DNA from 2 places in the Clostridium sp. B9 genome. Region 2 is predicted to be linked to the other one. Evidence: a T-box and tRNA genes for the amino acid it is inferred to sense, from the RefSeq annotation. Region 2 holds a T-box; the other holds one or more tRNA genes.

Region 1 (9,759 bases), 800 kb from region 2:
TATTTTGCATTTCAAGTTTATATTTTAAATCAATGACCTTATCTCTATGAGGACCACTTTTAGAACGGTGGTGTTTTCTGCATAAATATTTATAGTTTAAATTGAAATCTAGACCACCTTTTGATTTATGAACTATGTGGTGAACATCTGCATAATCACCGCAAATTTCACAATAATAAGACATATAATCCTCCTCACTTTTTTATATACCCATTTATAGTACTAAAATAGCATAAAAAATAGGTTTTATCAATATAAGTAAGGTATTTAGAACTATATGAGGATATATAAGGAAATATAGTTTTTTTTAAGCTTTGATGTAACAAAAAGTTAACAATATAATTAAAGTATAACGTATATACAAAGGGGGTTTTGCAATGCGTAACTTATTTCATCAAAAATTTAAACAAGAAGAAAATCCCGAAAAGTTTTGGGGTGAGTTAATAAGAAAAAATGAAACCCTAAAAGGTAGAATGTTCAAAAATGAACCTATAACTGAAGATACAAAATATCTACATTATGTGATATTTAATAGAAATGTTGGAATACAAAATGTTTGGGTAATGGTTCCAAACTTTAATCGCTTAGTACAATTTATTCAATACGTTTTTATGCCAGAAGCCTATTATAAATGGGTTGAAGGTAAGAAAAAATTAATAACACATATACCATCAATTGATGTTGAAAAAATAGTTTCTATGATAAATAGTAAAGCTAGTGAAGAAGATAAGAAGAAAATGAAAAATGATATTGCAGCCTTAAAAAAAATAAATGGGTTAAGTGCTGATAATGGAATGAGAAAGTTAAGAATCTTTTGTAGTAGATTTAACAACAACTGGCTTGGAGATGACGATGAATTTTTATATATAAAAGTTTTTAATAATGCTGAACAATTAGGAAAATTCGTTGTTGATACTAATTTACAAACTGATTGTGAGAAATGCTATGAAGAAACTATAGGAATGACTGCTGAAGAATGGTTTAAAGTATGTGCTAATGCTCATAAAAATAAAGAAGATGAAGCAATATTTAAAAAAGTATTATTCAAATATTTGGAAGATGTTGTTTAAAATCAACACGCTTAGTATTAATTAAAATAAAATTATAAAAATAATATAAAAAAATGTTGACATATTAAAAAGAAATATGTATAATAATTTTTGTTGATTCAAGTTTGTATCTTTAGCTCAGCTGGATAGAGCAACGGCCTTCTAAGCCGTGGGTCAGGGGTTCGAATCCCTTAAGGTACACCATACTGGGATATCGCCAAGCGGTAAGGCAACGGACTTTGACTCCGTCATTCGCAGGTTCGAATCCTGCTATCCCAGCCAAATTTTTTATGGAAAAACTTGTTGACAATATATTAACAATATGTTAATATATAAACATACTAAGCGGGTGTAGTTCAATGGTAGAACACCAGCCTTCCAAGCTGGATACCCGGGTTCGATTCCCGGTACCCGCTCCATTTTTTAACTATGACTGTAAATTTATTCAATAATAGTTAAGAAGTTAAATAAAAGTAAATATGCACCATTAGCTCAGTTGGTAGAGCACCTGACTCTTAATCAGGGAGTCCAGGGTTCGAATCCCTGATGGTGCACCAAGCATCGCTTAACTTAAGCGATGCTTTTTTTTATAAAAAGATATTACTTTAGATAAAGTTATATAGATCTTTTTATGAAATAACATCTAATTTTCAATAATATTTTATTTTAAGTGAGTAGTTATTTTCAGTTATATCTTAAGACATAACTTTGAAGGGGATATAATAGAATCGATACATTTGATATAACTTTAAGTAAACAATATAATATTAAAGAATAAAATTTTTGTGGATATTTGAAGGGAGATAAATATATGAGACCAATGAAGAAGGTAGCTGCAATACATGATATTTCATGTTATGGAAGAGCAGCTTTGGCAACTATAATTCCTATATTATCTTCAATGGGAAATCAAGTTTGTCCACTTCCTACTGCAGTATTATCAACGCATACAGATGGATTTGGAAAACCAGCTATTAGAGGATTAAGTGATTTTATATATGAAACAAAAAATCATTGGAAAAAACTAAATTTAGATTTTCAATGTATATATAGTGGATATTTAGCAGATCCAAAGCAAGTTAAATTTGTTGAGGATTTTATAAAAGATTTTAAAGAAAATGATACTTTAGTGGTTATAGATCCAGTTATGGCTGATAACGGAAAGTTATATGATGGAATGGATGAAAAAATGATTGATGAGATGCGAATCTTAATAAAAAGTGCAGATATAATAACTCCAAATATAACAGAGGCTACTTTACTTTTAGGAAGAGAATACAAAGAGGATTTAACTAAGGAAGAAGTAAAAGATTTCTTAATTTCTTTGAGTAAATTAGGTCCTAAAATAAGCATAATAACAAGTGTTCCTAGCATAAAAGGAAAAGAATATATTGATACTGTTCTTTATGATAAAGAGGAAAATATGTTTTACACATATTCTCATAAAAAAATAGATGCTTTTTATTGCGGAACTGGAGATGCTTTTGCTTCACTTTTAATTGGTGGAGTATTAAGAGGCGAATCTATAGAAGAATCTCTGGGAAAAGCTTGTGATTTTATAGCTGAAGCTATTGAATATAGTGAACAATTTGACTATCCACCAAATGAAGGAATAGCTTTAGAAAGCTTATTATATAAATTAGTAAACAAATAATCATTAAATGAATAAAATGTTAAAAAGTGCAAAATATCATTGACATTGAAAAAGTAGCATGATACTATTTAGAAAATAAAATTTAATAAATCTTATCAAGAGAGGTGGAGGGACTGGCCCTGTGAAACCCAGCAACCGGTAATTCTTTGCGGTTAAACTATACTGATTTTAAAAAGTTTAGATTCAGTAATATTTTGTTGTGCAAAGATTTATAGCGGTGCTAAATCCTGCGGTAGAAACTGAGAGATAAGAAAACGAATCTGTAAGAATAATAACTTCTATCTAAGGATAGGAGTTTTTTTATTTTGTAGGATAAATAAAGATAGGTTTATTAAATAGATTAGGAGGAGAGAAAATGAAAAAAGAAGGTAAATTTTCAGCATTATTACCATTAATAATTTTTGTAGCAATCTATTTAGGAACTTCAATTTTGATGAAGGATTTTTACTCAGTATCTGTTTTAGTTCCAGGAATAATAGCAGCTTTAGTTGGTATTTTCATGAATAGAAAGAATGGAATTGAGAAGAATATAGAGACTTTTTGTAAGGGGGCTGGAAACAGTAATATAATTTTAATGTGTCTAATATTTATATTAGCAGGCGCTTTTGCAGAAGTAGCAAAGAATATGGGAGCAGTTGAATCAACTGTTAATTTAGGATTATCAATATTACCTCAAAACATACTTATAGCAGGTATATTCCTAATAGCATCATTTATAGCTATATCCTTAGGAACATCAATGGGAACAATAGCTGCTATAGCACCAATAGCTATGGGGATAGCAGAAAAAACAAATATAGGATTACCTTTGATTGTTGGAGCAGTAGTCGGTGGAGCAATGTTTGGGGACAATCTATCAATGATTTCTGATACAACAATAGCAGCTACTAAAACTCAAGGGTGTGAAATGAGAGATAAATTTAAGGTCAATTTTAAAGTTGTTTTACCAGCAGCAATCTTAGTTGTAATAGCTTATGCTTTCCTAGGAAGTGGAGCAGATGTTTCTATGGCTGGAAACTATGAGTATAGTTTAATAAAGGTTGTACCTTACTTAGGAATATTAGTAGCAGCATTAATGGGGGTTAATGTAATAGCTATATTATCAGGTGGAATAGTTTTAGCTGGTGGAATAGGATTTTTAACAGGATCTATGAGTATTAAAATATTCTTTGATTCAATTTCAGCTGGGGTTGCTGGAATGAGTGAACTTATATTAATTTCAATAATAATTGGGGGAATTGTTGAAATTATAAAAGAGAATGGCGGAATAGATTATGTGTTAAATTTAGTTACTAAGAGGATTAATGGCAAAAGAGGGGCAGAATTTGGTGTTGGTTTATTAGTAAGTTTAGTTGATGCATGTACAGCTAATAACACTATAGCTATAGTAACAGTAGGACCTTTAGCTAAAGATATTTCAGATAAGTATAATTTAGATTCAAAAAGAGTTGCAGGAATATTAGATATGTTTTCATGTTCTGTTCAAGGAATAATACCTTATGGAGCACAATTAATGTCAGCAGCAGCTTTAACTGGATTAACTTCATTTGAAATAATGAAATTTTTATTCTATCCTTACTTAATGGGAATAAGTGCAATAATATTTATAGCATTTTTCCAAAAGAAAGAAGTTACAGTACCAAGTGCTGACTTAGATGTTGCAGTAACTCAATAATTTTATAGCAATAAGCACTTAAAGGGGATAATTATATATGGAAAAAACTGTGGATAAGATTTGGGGCAATCTTATCCACAGTTTTTTATTTTAGATTATGTTTTAAGTAAGTGTTGATTTAAAACATAGTCTTATTTTATATTTGTTTAGTTATAAGACAAATACTTTGAGAAGATATACCTTCACCTGAACCAGTGAAGCCAAGACCTTCTTCTGTTGTAGCTTTAACATTTATTTGATCTAAATCTATTTTTAATGCTTTAGCTATATTTTCTCTCATTTTAGGAATATGCGGAGCCATCTTAGGTCTTTGAGCTATTATTGTTGCATCTATATTTGAGATTTTATAATTATTTTTATATAAAAGTTCACCAACAAACTCTAGTAATTTTATGCTATCTGCACCTTTATATTTGGGATCAGTATCTGGGAAGTGCTTACCTATATCACCAAGGGCAGAAGCTCCTAAAAGTGAATCCATAATAGCATGTAATAAAACATCTGCATCAGAGTGACCTAAAAGCCCTTTTTCATAAGGGATTTTAACTCCTCCAAGGATTAAATCTCTTTTTTCAACAAGTTTATGTACATCGTACCCCATACCTATTCTCATCTTAATCACCTCTTTAAAATATGGCTTTGTTTTAAGTGAGTGTTGATTTCTAATTATATCTAGAAAGTAACAACGGTTTAAAACAGAGCGTTAAATAAAATACTTTATGATTAATTATATAGAATTATAAATCTCATATCAAAGTCTAATATATTATATTTTGATATGAGATTTATTAAGTTACATTAAAAAAGAAAATTTGTTTGTAACAAAAGCAGTATTATATTAAAGTAAAATTAGTTTATGGGCATAAATCAAATAATTGTAAAAGATATATTATACCTCTTAAAATTTTATATAGATATAATATGTGCTATGGTATAATAAAAGGGCAAAATTAAATAGAAAGGGTGTATTGAGAAGTGTGGGGAAAAATTAGAAATATTCTAGGAATTTTTCTGATTGTTGTTGGAGTAGGTCTTATAGGTGTAACCATTTGGATGAGATACGATACTTATAAGCAACAACAGGCTGTATTAGAAAGTTTTAAAAGCTTAACTTTTGATGTTCCTGAGGGTGAAGAACAAGAAGATGCTAAGTTGAATGAAGAGGGAACAGCGAAAGAAAAACTTAATGCTAATGCAGAAGAAGCAAGTACTAAAAAACCTTCAAAAGCCAAACTTGAAGAGGGTGATGGGATTGGTATATTAAGTATTCCTAAGATTGATTTAGAAATAGGAATAATAGAAGGTGTTAGATATGAAGACATAAAATATGTTGTTGGACACTTTCCAGGAGCGCCAATGCCAGGTGAAAAAGGTAATTTTGCAATAGCTGGTCATAGAATGTCTTACTTTGGAGAAGCTTTTAAAGAAATTGATAAGCTTGAAAAAGGGGACAAGGTTTATGTAACTTATAATGGTAAGAAATATACTTATGAAGTAACTGATATGTATCAAGTTACTCCAAGTGAAACAGAGGCTTTAAATCCAACTGATGATGCCACTATGACTATAGTTACATGTACTATTGATGCTAAGAATAGAGTAATAGTAAAAGGAAAATTAGTAGAATAAGACTGGGTTTTTGCCTTAGTCTTATTTTTTGTAAAATATATAAATAAAGGAGTTTGGAGAAGGTGAGTGAAGTAACTTTCAGACGAGATAAGTATATTTTTTCAAGTAGAAATATTAAAAAGAATTTAGATAAGGCTGCTTTGAAAAAAGAAATTTCTGTTTTCTTAAAGGAGCTAAGAAGTTTTAAAGTTGATATTAAAAATTTAACTTCTGAATTTTATAATATTGAAGAAAGAAATTTAATACTTAACATAGCATATTACTTGGTAGATGAGGAGGTTCTCTTAAGAAAGATTCTAAATAGAAGAGAACTAAGTACAAAAGTTATAGCCAAAAAAACTGGATTTAGTAATGAAAAGATAGTTAAATGGTCAGACTATATAATTGCATATATGATTTTACTATATAGTGCTGACTATACCAATTTGGCAACATACTTAAATATAACTTTTAAGGATTTAGAAGCTCTTGCAGTTATAAAGGGTTCTAATGGAGAAGAGGTTATTTATAAAGGTTTAGTCATTAAAGAGGGCAAAAAAAGTACTATAATAATGACTAAGGATGGTCAATTTGTAAGAATAAAAACAAGATGTGAAGATAAAGTTGGAGAAGAGCTTTCTGGTAAGGAAAAGAAGACTTTAAAGCATTATAGAAAAATAATAGTAAGTACAATATTAATATTAGCTGTACTTATTGGAGGATATACATATATCTATAAGCAACAAGAAACTACTATTTTAATACAAGGAACTTCTAAGGTGAAATTAGGATTAAATAGATTTGATAGAGTAGTTTATAGTTATTCTCCTACTGAAAAAGGAAGAATATTAGTAACGGAATTAGATTTAGATAACTATAAATTTGAAGAGGGTATGATTGCAGTCTTAAAAGGTTTTGAGAAAGAAGAAATGATGCCTCCAAATAGAGTTGTTAATGTTTATATAACAGGAGAAATGGTTGATACTGTTGATTTAAATAAGGTTATGGAATATGTAGATCAAGTTAATAATGACAAGATACCTACTAATAACTTTAAAATAAAAATAAATAATTCAGGATATGAAAAGAAAAATAATTAGGAAAGGATTATTTATAGTGAGTAAAATAGCTAAAAAGAACAATAGAAAAGAAAGAAGCTTTTCTAATAAACCAAAGCAAAGAGGAGATAAAAGATCTCAAAGTAAAAAGAATACTGAGCAAAAGCCAATAAGCAAAAGTAAGCCAAAGTTTGCAAAGAAGGCTTCAGAAAAGAATACAGTCATTATTTCAAATAAGAGTGAAGTAAGAGATGAAGTAAGATTAAATAAGTACATAAGTGAAACTGGAATCTGTTCTAGAAGAGAAGCTGATAAGCTTATAGAACAAGGAAGAGTAAAGGTTGATGGAGTTAAAGCATCAACAGGAACTAAAGTTTCAAAAGGGCAAGTTGTTTCAGTTGATGGAAAGCCATTAAAGGTTGACAATGAGTTAGTTTACATAGCTTTAAACAAACCCGTTGGAATAACTTGTACTACTGAAAGTAAAGTAAAAGGAAACATAGTTGACTTTGTTAATCATGAGAAAAGAATTTTCCCAATAGGAAGATTAGATAAGGATTCACAAGGATTAATTTTCATGACTAATGATGGTGATATAGTAAATAAAATTCTAAGAGCAGGAAATAATCATGAAAAAGAATATGTTGTTACTGTAGATAAACCAATAACTGATAGTTTTATAAAAGGTATGAGTAATGGAGTTCCTATATTAGGCACAGTGACAAAGAAGTGTTTTGTTAAAAAAGAAGGTAAATTTGTTTTTAGAATAATATTAACTCAAGGATTAAATAGACAGATTAGAAGAATGTGTGAGCATTTTGGATATGAAGTTAAAAAATTAGAAAGACTTAGAATTATGAATGTAAGCTTAGGGAAACTAAAAATGGGCTCATGGAGATATTTAACTAGAAAAGAGTTAGATGAAATAAATAGACTTACATCATCTTCAGTAAAAACAGAAGAGGCATCAAGAGTTTAAACTTAGAAAGAGTATAAATAGATTGCAAAAAGGATTATATTTCTTTAATTCTATTTATACTCTTTATTTTTTTATAACTATTTTTATTTGACTTTATTTTAAACTAGTGTTGATTTTGGAATAGACAATAGAAACGCTTTGCGAAGTTAAGTAAGTCTTAAGGCCTAGCTAAAATCAACACTCACTTAAAACATAACAACTATTAGGGCTATAGCTCTATTCCTTGAAGGGATAGGGCTTTTTCTATGAAGGAAATTACTTTTTCTTCGTAAAGTTTTTTGTTTACTTCAAGAGCTTCAGCGTGAGCGGCTCCTTCTACTAGATAAAGTTCTTTATACCCAGTTGTTTTTGATTCAAATAGATCTATGGCCATATACCAAGGGACAAAATAATCTTCTTTTCCGTGAATAAACATCATTGGAAGTTTAGATTTTGAAACTATATCTATAGGGACTACTTGTCTCATTGAGAATTTTGCTTTAGCTTTCATGAACCAATCTGCAAAAAATAAGCCGGGATATAACAGTTTTCTAACTAGATTGTTTTTGAAAGTATGGGTTATTTGAAACTTAGAAAGTTCAAAGAAATTTGAATAACCACAGTCTTCTATAGCAAATTTTATGGAATTACTTAATGGAAGAGTCTCCATAACAGTTCCAGCACCCATTGATTCTCCATGAAGTCCTAATATTATATCTTGTCCAAATTTGGACTTTAAGTATTCAATCCACATATTTAAATCATACTTTTCAAAGAATCCAAAGGAAGAATATTTCCCTTCACTTTTACCATGTCTTCTTTGATTTATTATAAGTACATTAAATCCATGTCTATAAAAAATGTCAAAGTATTTTAATGAACCAACATAACATATAGAAATACCATGAGCTAAGATAATAAATTTATTTGTAGGTTTTTCATTCATTATTAAAGTTGCTTTTAAGTTCAAGCCATCAAAAGATTTTAGTGTTATTTCTTCTTTTTCAGCAGAATCATATAATTCTTTGTCAAAAAGTTTTTTCTTAATATAAGTGTTGCAACTTTTGTCTATATCATGAAGCTTTCTTGTTACAGTTGATTTAAAAATATAGATTCCTACAGCTGAAAAGAAAGCTATAATAAGGACTAAAATAATGGCTAATAAAATAATATATTTCATATTTATCCTCCTTAATAAATTTTTCTGAAATTAAACTCTATACATAATTATATCATCTAAGAGAAAAATAATATAAGCTAACTATGAATTGGAGGTATAATTATGCGATTTAAGAAGTTCTATATAATATTTATATTGATTTTAAGTTTTTTTGCAACTAGTGTTTTGGCAGAAAATTTAAATAAGGTAAAGGTTATAGAAAAATCTATTGAAGAAAATACAGAGAAATATGAGGTGAAAGTAAAATATCCAGTGATTGTAGAAGGAAATGAAGAAGTTCTAAACAAAATAAATAATAGAATAGAAAAATATACTTTGGATTGGATTAATGATATTAAGCTTTTAGGTGAAGAGTATAGTAAAGAATATGAAAAGACAGGCAGTGAGATGCCTAAGATGGAGGCTTATAGTCTTTATGAAGTTTATGATACTGAAGACATAATAAGTATTCCGGCTACATACTATCAATATACAGGTGGAGCACATGGATTAACAACTAAATTAACATATAACTATGATTTGAATACAGGAAAAGAAGTTAGGCTAAATGATTTATTTAAAAAGGACTTTGACTATA
Region 2 (9,759 bases):
GGAAGGCTTAGATGATGTTAAGAGTTTCTTAAAGAAAGAAGATTTCAGTAAATATTTAGATGACAAAACTTATTCATTCGAAAATGAATCAAGTACTTATAAATTTATAGAAGATAAACTTAAAGATTGTTTTGATAGAGATGGAAGTTCTTCAACAAGTTTAACAGACAAGCTTGATAAGATATTTCTAAATCCGTGGCTTGCTTATCCATTATTCCTAGCTTTAATGGTATTAGTATTCCAATTTACATTTGCTTGGGTTGGACAACCTATATCTGATGCTTTAGATGGTTTCTTAGGCGATAGCATAATACCTTATTTAAGTAATTTATTAGCAGGTACTTCACCATGGTTTAAATCATTACTAGTTGATGGTATAGTTGCTGGTGTTGGTGGAATAATAGTTTTATTACCTATTATATTAGCTTTATTCTTATGTATATCAATATTAGAAGACAGTGGATATATGGCTAGAGTTGCTTTCTTAATGGATAAATTCATGAGAAAAATAGGTCTTTCTGGTAAAGCATTTTTACCAATGATAACTGGTTTCGGATGTACAGTTCCTGCTATTATGTCAGCAAGAACTTTAGAGAGTGAAAAAGATAGAAAATTAACTGCTCTTTTAGCTCCTTTTATGTCATGTAATGCTAGACTACCTGTTTATATAATATTTGCAGCAATATTTTTCCCTAACAACGCATCATTAATTGTTGCATCACTATACATACTAGGTATTTTAACTGCATTCTTACTAGGTTTAATATTTAAAAATACAATATTTAAAAAAGATGAGGAGCCATTTATAATAGAGCTTCCTGAATATAGAATTCCAGAGCCTAAAGCTGTTTTAGGACAACTTTGGGAGAAATCAAAGAACTTCTTAAAGAAAGCTGGAACAATAATCTTTGCAATGAGTGTTATTATTTGGTTCTTACAAAGCTTTAACTTCACTGGAATGGTTGATGAAGTATCTCAAAGTTTCTTATACAATATAGGTTCATTTATAGCTCCTATATTCTCTCCATTAGGATTTGGTAACTGGCAAGCATCAGTTTCGTTATTAACTGGATTAATGGCTAAAGAAACTATAATATCAACAATGGAAGTTATATATAAAGGTGATTTAATGAATATGTTACCTCACTTCTTCAACTCAATATCAGCTTACTCATTCATGGTATTTGTATTACTTTATACACCATGTATAAGTGTTATTGGAGTTTTAAAGAAAGAATATGGTGGCAAATTCACAATATTATCAGTAATATTCCAATTTGTAGTAGCTTGGATTGGAGCATTTATAGTTTATAACCTAGGTTTACTACTATTCTAAACTAAAGAAGGTGTTATAAATGGAATTTTTAATTACTGGCTTAATAATATTAGCTGTAATATTTATACTATACAAAAACTTTAAAAAATCATCAAAGGGACAATGTAGTGGCTGTAGCGGATGTTCAAAAAATAACAAAACTTGCGGAAGTTGTCCAAGTAAAAAACATTAATTAGAATAAAAAAGTCAATTCAAAAGAATTGACTTTTTTTATTTAAATCTAAAAAAACAATCGACACTTTACTTTAATTTATAAAATTAAAAGGCCTACTATTAAAGTAGGCCTCCTTATATAAATTACATTTTTTCTACTACGTTTATTCCGATTAAGTATAAAGAATTTTTGATTACTTGTGCAGTGGCTTTTATAAGAGCTAACCTTGCAGCTTTTAATCCTTCATCTTCTACATTTAATACAGTGTGATTGTTGTAGAATTTGTTGAATGCCTTAGCAACTTCTATTGAGTATCTTGTTACTACCGAAGGTTCAAGTTTATCTATACCTAAAAGTATAGCTTTTTGTAATCCTTCTAAAGTCTTAGCTAACTCAAACTCTTCTTTTGAAGTTAACTTAGTAAAGTCTGGCTCAGCTGTTATGTTTTGCTCAGCTGCTTTTCTTAAAATACTCTTAGCTCTTGCATATGAGTATTGAACATAAGGACCAGTTTCCCCTTCAAAGCTTAGCATCTCTTTCCAATCAAATACTATGTCTCTCTCTCTTGAGTTCTTTAAGTATGTGAATAAGATTGCTCCTATACCAATTTTCTTAGCTGCATCTTCTTTGTTTTCTAATGCTGGGTTTTTCTCTTCTATAGTCTCTCTAGTTTTCTCTATAGCTTCGTTTAATAGATCTTCTAGTAATACTACATTACCTTTTCTTGTTGAAAGCTTTCTATCTGCAAATTTAACTAATCCAAATGGAATGTGTGTACAGTTTTTAGCCCAATCTTTTCCTGCTAATTCTAAAGTTTTGAATACTTGATTGAAGTGTAATATTTGGTCTTTACCAACTACGTAAATACACTTATCAAAATCATAAGTTTTATGTCTGTACATAGCTGCTGCTAAATCTCTTGTTGCATATATTGAAGCTCCATCTGATTTAACAACTATACATGGTGGCATATTGTATTCATCAAGCATTACAACTTTAGCTCCATTACTTTCAGTTAAGATGTTAGCTTTTTCTAATTCTTCAACTACTACATCCATCTTATCATTGTAGAAACTCTCTCCAGCCCAAGAATCAAAGTCTACACCTAGCATATCGTATATTCTATTGAATTCTTTTAATGATAACTCTTTAAATCTTTCCCATAAAGCTACTGCTTCAGCATCTCCATCTTCAAGCTTTTTGAAGTACATTCTTCCTTCATCTTCAAGCTCTGGATTGCTTTCTGCCTCATCATGGAATTTAACATATATTCTTAATAACTCACTTATTGGAGCCTCTTCTAAAGCTTCCTCGTTACCCCATCTCTTATAAGCTGAGATTAACTTACCAAACTGAGTTCCCCAGTCTCCTAAGTGGTTTATTCTTTCAGTGTTATACCCTTCGAAGTTTAACATTCTGTATAATGAATGCCCTATAGCTGTTGTGAATAAGTGTCCAACGTGGAAAGGCTTAGCTATGTTAGGTGATGAATACTCAACAACAACATTTTTTCCCTCTCCTATTTTAGAAGAACCATACTTATCTCCTTCTTCTAAAACTTTTTCTATTACATTCTTTGAAAATGCAACTTTATCAACAAAGAAGTTTAAGTAAGGACCTAAGCACTCTATTCTTTCAAATCCTTCTTTATTTATCTTCTCAGCTAATTCTGCTGATATCATATTAGGAGCTTTTCTCATAACCTTAGCTAATTGGAAGCAAGGGAAAGCAAAATCACCCATTTCTGGCTTAGGTGGTATTTCTATAAGCTTTTCTATGTTCTCTAATTCTAAGTCAACGTGCTCTTTTATTCTTTCTGCAACTAACTTTTTGTAATCCATAATTATCCTCCTTATTTATATACTAATTTAAGAAAACATCATATTGACATTATTCTCAAAATATTTATTTTTTTACAATATAAAAAACCGCCTCTTTAAAAATAAAGAGACGGATATATCCGCGGTACCACTCTAATTGGTTAAAAACCCACTTTACAAAATAACGCATAAGCGACATTTAAATCTTATTAGATCAAAATGCATCTCCGAGGCTCTCTTCATATCTACTATTCTATAAGGCTTACACCATCCCTTACTCGCTTAAGAAATCATAAAAACTACTCTTCTCTTCATCGATTTTTCATATTTATTTTTTATTAAATAAAACATAATTAACACTAAAAAAACACTAATTAATTATGTTACTAACTCATTATAGTATTTTATATTAAATACTGTCAATATTATCTTTGATTTATTCTCTAATAAATGCTTATTTTTTAAATTCCTTGAAAACTTCTTTGAAATTCTATACTATGAGTATTATAATCAAATTATATTTTAAACAAGTAGAGGGGAAAAGAAATGGATAGAATAGGAGTTATAGATATCGGATCTAACTCTGTAAGACTTACACTTGCAGAAGTTGAGAACTCTGGATATTTTAGAATAATTGACGAATTAAAAGAGCATATAAGACTTGGTTCTGATTTATTTGCATGTTCTATTTTAAGTCAAGAAAAAATAGACCTTACAATATCATCTATAAAAGCTTTTAAATCAATGTGTCAATCTTGTGGAGCATCAAAAATAATGCTTATAGGTGCTGAAAGCATCAGAGAAGTAAATAATGAAGTTAACTTAAAAGAAATAATAAAAACTGAATTAGATTTAAACCTTAGAATTCTTTCAAATGAAGAAGAAATTTATTATAACTTTTTAGGAGCTAAAAACTCACTTTATATAGATGATTCTCTTCTTTTAGATATTAACGGTAATAATACTCATGTATGTTGGATTAAAAATAATAATATATATAAAGAAGTAACTCTTCCATTTGGATATGTTACATTAACTTCAATGTTTGAATTGGACGATATGGTTACTTTTGAAAACAACACAAACTGTGTTAACTATATAAAAGAACACTTATCTGAAATTGATTGGTTAAGTGAAAATAAATTCAACTCACTTATTGGTGTAGGTGGTTCCTTTAGAAATCTTGGTAAAATGGATAGACGTAGAAAAAGATATCCTATAGACATAGTTCATAATTACCTTATGTATGATTACGATATAGATGAAATGTCTCATGCTCTTAAAAGTAAAAACTTGCGTCAAAGAAAGAAAATAGAAGGACTTTCACCAGCTAGAGCCGATGTTATAGTTGCTTCTTCTAACATTATAAAACAAGTTTTAAAGTTTACTGATACAAGTGAAGTCATTATTTGTGGACGTGGCCTTAGAGAAGGACTTATATATGAATATATAACAGATACCTTCCATAATGATGATGATATATTAGATATAAGTTTAAAAGGAATAATGGATACTCTTAACATAAATATTCCTCACGCTGAAAATGTATATAGATTAGCTAATACTTTATTTGATGAATTAAAACCACTTCACCACCTAGGAAATGATTTTAAAAATATACTGAAAACAGCATCCTTATTGCATGATTGCGGAATAAGTATAAGATACTATGACCATCATATTCACTCATTCTATGTTATATTAAATTCTCATATAAACGGATTAACTCATAAAGAAATCTTATTGAGTGCATTATGTGCAGCTTACCATAGAAACAATTCTTTCCAAGCTCCACTTGCTAAATATTCATCTATAATAAATAAATTAGATGTTAAACATGTTGAATTCATAGGGGTTATTTTAAAACTTGCAGAAGGATTGGATAGAGGTCTTACTGGTCATGTTAGAGATTTAGATGTATTAATAGAGGAAGATACAGTTACCCTAAAGCTTTACTCAGACTTTGACCTAGAATTAGAAATACGTCAAGCTAGAAGAAGCTCTAAAGCATTCTTAGAAATTTATAATAAAGAGTTAATAATAGAAAAAGCTTAAAATTAAAAGTCAGTATACTAAATGGAAGCATACTGACTTTTATTTTATATTAACGATTTTAATTTCAAGCTATTTTTTAACCGCTCCAATTATTTTATTTGTTGATTCCAAAGACTTATTTAATTCATTTATCACACTAGTATCTAAGGCTTTTCCCTCTTCGCTAGCTAGCGTTTTTTCTATAGGTAATATAAAGTATTCTGATTTCTTATTCTCAATTGGAATTTTATAAACCCAAGTTGGAGTATAACTCCATTCCTCAATTTCTACTCCCTTTCTACCTTTATCTAAAGTTACATTTAAAATTACTCCATCAGCTGTTCTTCTATCTCCCATAGTTTCCTCTCTTTGGTTTGATATAAAGTTACCTAAAGAATAAGCAACCAACGTCTTATGCCCATCTTCATTCACAATCTCCTCTATAGGTTGAACTACATGAGGATTACTCCCTATTATTAAGTCAACTCCTAGTTCATTTAATTTATTTGCTATCCCTATCTGATATTCACTTGGCTCACTACTATAAGAAGCACCCCAATGCATTCCAAAAATAATGAAGTCTACTCCATCCTCTTTCATTTTCTTAATAGATTCATTCATTTTCTCTAAATCTTCTTCAAGAGTATTATAACTAAAAGTATTTACATTAGCATTTTCACCTATTTTATTTTCATTAAGTTCTCCCTCCCTACTCTCATAAGTATAGGACGTGAACCCTATCTTCATTCCTTTTAGTTCTTTTATTATATATCCCTTATTACCTGTTGCACTCATATTTTCATTAACTTTATCTATAGTTCTATTTAGTCCCTCTTCCCCATTGTCTAAAGTATGATCAGTAGCAATATTTATAATATCAAATCCACTATCACTTAAAGCATCTAACATTGAATCTGGTGCATTATACTTTGGATACCCTGAATATTGCTTCTCTTTTCCACTATAAGTTCCCTCTATAGTTCCATATGAAATATCACTCTCTTCAATAAAGCTCTTTATATACTTAAAATTAGGAGTAAAATTATAAGTCTTATCCTCATCATTATATGCTGACCATATTTGTTCATCATGAACTATTATATCGCCTACCGCACTTATCTTAATCTCCCTACCAAAACTAAACCTATCAAAGAAACTCTTCTTTTCTTTTTTTATTTCTTCATTATTTTCTTTAATATTAGCACCACTTGTTGTTACTATGTTATTATTTATCAAACTATTGGCAATAACTGTAGAACATACCACTGCTAGCGACCCTAATAATATTTTTATTGTATTAGACATTTTTACCATATTCTCACCCCTCTCTATATTACCATATTTTTACATTTTATTTCAATTATCTTTATATAAAAATAGGTTAGATATGAAGCTTTTACTTTTTTCAAAATATGTTTAATTCACCATTAACCACATTCCTAATTAAAATCTTCATTCTAACCTACTTAAATAATATTCTCTTTTTAAATCATTATTATAGTATTATTCCCACTATAGAACTTATAAACCCCATGATTATATTTGAAGGTATAGCAAGAATTCCTCTTCCTAAGAAAATTATAGCTATAAGTATAACCCAGTAATATTCATATATAGTATTAGCCATCTTGTAGAATAACTTTGGTTTAGCATCCTCTAAAATTCTAAAACAATCTAATCCCGGTAATGGTAATATATTAAATACAAATAAGTTGACATTTAATACTATTATATATTGAAGTACTAAGCTTATTATTTGAGATATATCGCTTCCTAAGCCAAAGATTTTAATGTATAAAGCCCATATTACAGCTCCAATGACAGCAACAACTAAGTTTGAAAGCCATGCAGCTACATTAACTCTTATTGCATCTTTCTTAGGATTCTTGAAAGCATATTTGTTTATTTCTACAGACTTAGTCCATCCAAAGTTAACAAAAGCCATCATTAATGCACCCATTATATCTACATGCTTAAGTGGATCTAAAGTTAACTGTCCTCTAAACCTAGGTGTCTTATCTCCTAACTTATCGGCCATTTTTGCACGAGTGTACTCTTTTACTGAAAAAGCAACTAAAATAGCTGGAATTTTAAGAAATACATTTAATAAAAAACTCATAGTTAAACCTCCTTATTATATTTTTAAATTATACCATAAATTCCTTTAGTTTATATGTAATAAATTTTATTATTTTATTAAACTCTTTTCTATTATTAAGACTAATTAATTTCCTTCCTGTATTTTAATATAAATTTAATAATTAAACATAACTTCAAGTCTATTTTAACCTCCAATATTCAAATATTATCTATTTAAATAATAAATATAAAAATAAACCCTATATCTTCTAAAATATAGGGTTTACTCTCTTTATAAAACATATAATCAAATACTATAAATTATAACCTCTTAGCCGCCTCATAAGCTAAGTCACTTCTCTCACACTCATCATACTTCAATGTTATTTGATAACAAAGATGACTTCCTTTCATTTTTTCAGAAGCATAACACAATCCATTACTTCTTGAATCCAAGAATGCTTGATCTATTTGCTCTGGATCTCCAACAAGTATAATCTTAGAGCCTTCTCCAGCTCTAGTTATAATAGCCTTAACCTGCTTTGGAGTTAAGTTTTGAGCCTCATCTATTATAATCCAATTCTTTATTATACTTCTTCCTCTTAGATATGCTACAGCCTCTGTTGTTATAATCTTTCTTTCAAATAATTCTTCAATCTTATCATTTAACTCTCTCTCATTTGAATACCTAGCCTTTTCATCAGAATCTATTAAAATTTCTAAGTTATCATAAATAGGTCTCATAAATGGAGCTATCTTTTCCTGCTCGGTTCCAGGCAAATATCCAATTTCCTCATCCATTGTTACATTAGGTCTACAAACTAATATTCTTCTGTACTGCCCACTTTCCTCTTCTATTATTTTTTGAAGACCTACAGCTAAAGAAAATAATGTTTTTGCTGTACCTGCTGGCCCTTTTATTATAACTAAAGGTGCCTTTTGAGCATCCATACTTAAACATTCAAGCATAAATTTTTGTCCTACGTTTCTAGGTGATATTCCCATTATATTGTTACTATCTTTATACATAAGTGGTCTTATAAACTTACCATCATATCTTCCTAAAGCTGTCTGTTTATCATTATCATTACAATGTATTATTAAGAACTGATTAACAACTAATTCTGGCTCAATATAAGTTTTAGTTCCCTCATCATACACAGTTAAATCTTTTTTCTCTATAACTTTATTTTTAAAGAAATTGCCCAAACACTCTGAAGTAGTATACACATCTTCTCTACCAGAATACTGTTCTTCAAATTCTGGTACAACCACTTCATAGAAATCCTCAGATTTGATTCCTACAGTATCTGCCTTTATTCTCTCAAATATATCCTTGGTTATTAAACAAACATCCTCTCCACGCTCTTTTAGAGCCTTACAAATTTGTATTATTCTATTATCTGGTTTACTTATATTCCATGACTCTGGTATTTCAGTGTTATAAAAATTTGTTATAACCCTAAGTTTCCCACCCTTAGGTAGTTCAACTCCTTCACTCAAAGATCCGCTTAATCTTAGCTTATCAAGTTCTCTAGCTACATTTCTTGCATTAGCGCCTAAATCATTATTCATTTTCTTTATATTGTCTAATTCCTCCAGAACAACCTCTGGAATAATAACGTTGTTATCATCAAAGGAGTATATAGCTCCTGGTGAATACAATAATACATTGGTATCTAATATATAAGTTTTCTTCAAAATAATCACTCCTTTAGAATAATACAGCTATACTAAGCAAACTTGATTTTCATTTGTTTATATATTAATATTTAAGAATACTCAATATAATTCTTAAATATTGATATTTAGCTAAACAAAATTTATATAAGTTATAAATTATTAATTTTATACAATTGATAGGTTTTTTAATTTATATTATTATATATATGTATAAATCGTATTGGAGGTTTTATATAATGAAACTACTATTTTTTGATACAGAGACTACAGGAGTTAAACCAGGAAGTATATGTCAACTTAGCTATATACTTGTTGATACTTCAACTAAACCTCAAACAACTATAGGAAAGAACATCTTCTTCACAGTAGATGAAATGGAGCCAGAGGCTGAAAGAATTCATGGTTTTTCATTAGAGAAACTTTATGAATTAAGTGAAGGAATGTATTTTGAAGATCTTTTTGAAGACTTTATTCAAGATTTTATAGATGCTGACTTTATAATAGGACATAATGTTCAATTTGATATCAAATTCTTAAAACACGAAATGTTAGGTCTTGGAGAATTCTTTGAACCTAAAAATGTATTCTGCACAATGAAATACTATAGAGATATCTGCAAAATATTAAGACCTACTGGAGACTATAAGAATCCT

What was found. The T-box of region 2 lies ahead of argS (arginine--tRNA ligase). A T-box ahead of a tRNA ligase gene usually reads a tRNA of that ligase, here a tRNA-Arg.
Region 1: it has a tRNA-Arg gene. The T-box ahead of argS (arginine--tRNA ligase) is inferred to sense a tRNA for this amino acid. The anticodon was not compared.

Annotation. Positions count from the first base shown of each region.
Region 1 is NZ_JBNWKA010000003.1:3,531,637-3,541,395, reverse strand. It holds gene ACQZHJ_RS15900 (HNH endonuclease) at 1-184, opposite strand, end outside; gene ACQZHJ_RS15895 (hypothetical protein) at 378-1,070, shown strand; tRNA gene ACQZHJ_RS15890 (tRNA-Arg) at 1,177-1,253, shown strand; tRNA gene ACQZHJ_RS15885 (tRNA-Gln) at 1,257-1,331, shown strand; tRNA gene ACQZHJ_RS15880 (tRNA-Gly) at 1,395-1,468, shown strand; tRNA gene ACQZHJ_RS15875 (tRNA-Lys) at 1,531-1,606, shown strand; gene ACQZHJ_RS15870 (pyridoxamine kinase) at 1,861-2,703, shown strand; SAM riboswitch class I at 2,793-2,956, shown strand; gene ACQZHJ_RS15865 (Na+/H+ antiporter NhaC family protein) at 3,059-4,378, shown strand; gene ispF (2-C-methyl-D-erythritol 2,4-cyclodiphosphate synthase) at 4,515-4,991, opposite strand; gene ACQZHJ_RS15855 (class D sortase) at 5,354-6,007, shown strand; gene ACQZHJ_RS15850 (anti-sigma factor domain-containing protein) at 6,070-7,086, shown strand; gene rluF (23S rRNA pseudouridine(2604) synthase RluF) at 7,103-8,023, shown strand; gene ACQZHJ_RS15840 (alpha/beta hydrolase) at 8,232-9,182, opposite strand; gene ACQZHJ_RS15835 (DUF3298 and DUF4163 domain-containing protein) at 9,285-9,759, shown strand, end outside.
Region 2 is NZ_JBNWKA010000003.1:2,732,103-2,741,861, forward strand. It holds gene feoB (ferrous iron transport protein B) at 1-1,336, shown strand, start outside; gene ACQZHJ_RS11980 (FeoB-associated Cys-rich membrane protein) at 1,356-1,508, shown strand; gene argS (arginine--tRNA ligase) at 1,634-3,331, opposite strand; T-box leader at 3,434-3,634, opposite strand; gene ACQZHJ_RS11990 (Ppx/GppA phosphatase family protein) at 3,857-5,365, shown strand; gene ACQZHJ_RS11995 (CapA family protein) at 5,435-6,658, opposite strand; gene ACQZHJ_RS12000 (site-2 protease family protein) at 6,840-7,463, opposite strand; gene ACQZHJ_RS12005 (PhoH family protein) at 7,745-9,124, opposite strand; gene ACQZHJ_RS12010 (3'-5' exonuclease) at 9,343-9,759, shown strand, end outside.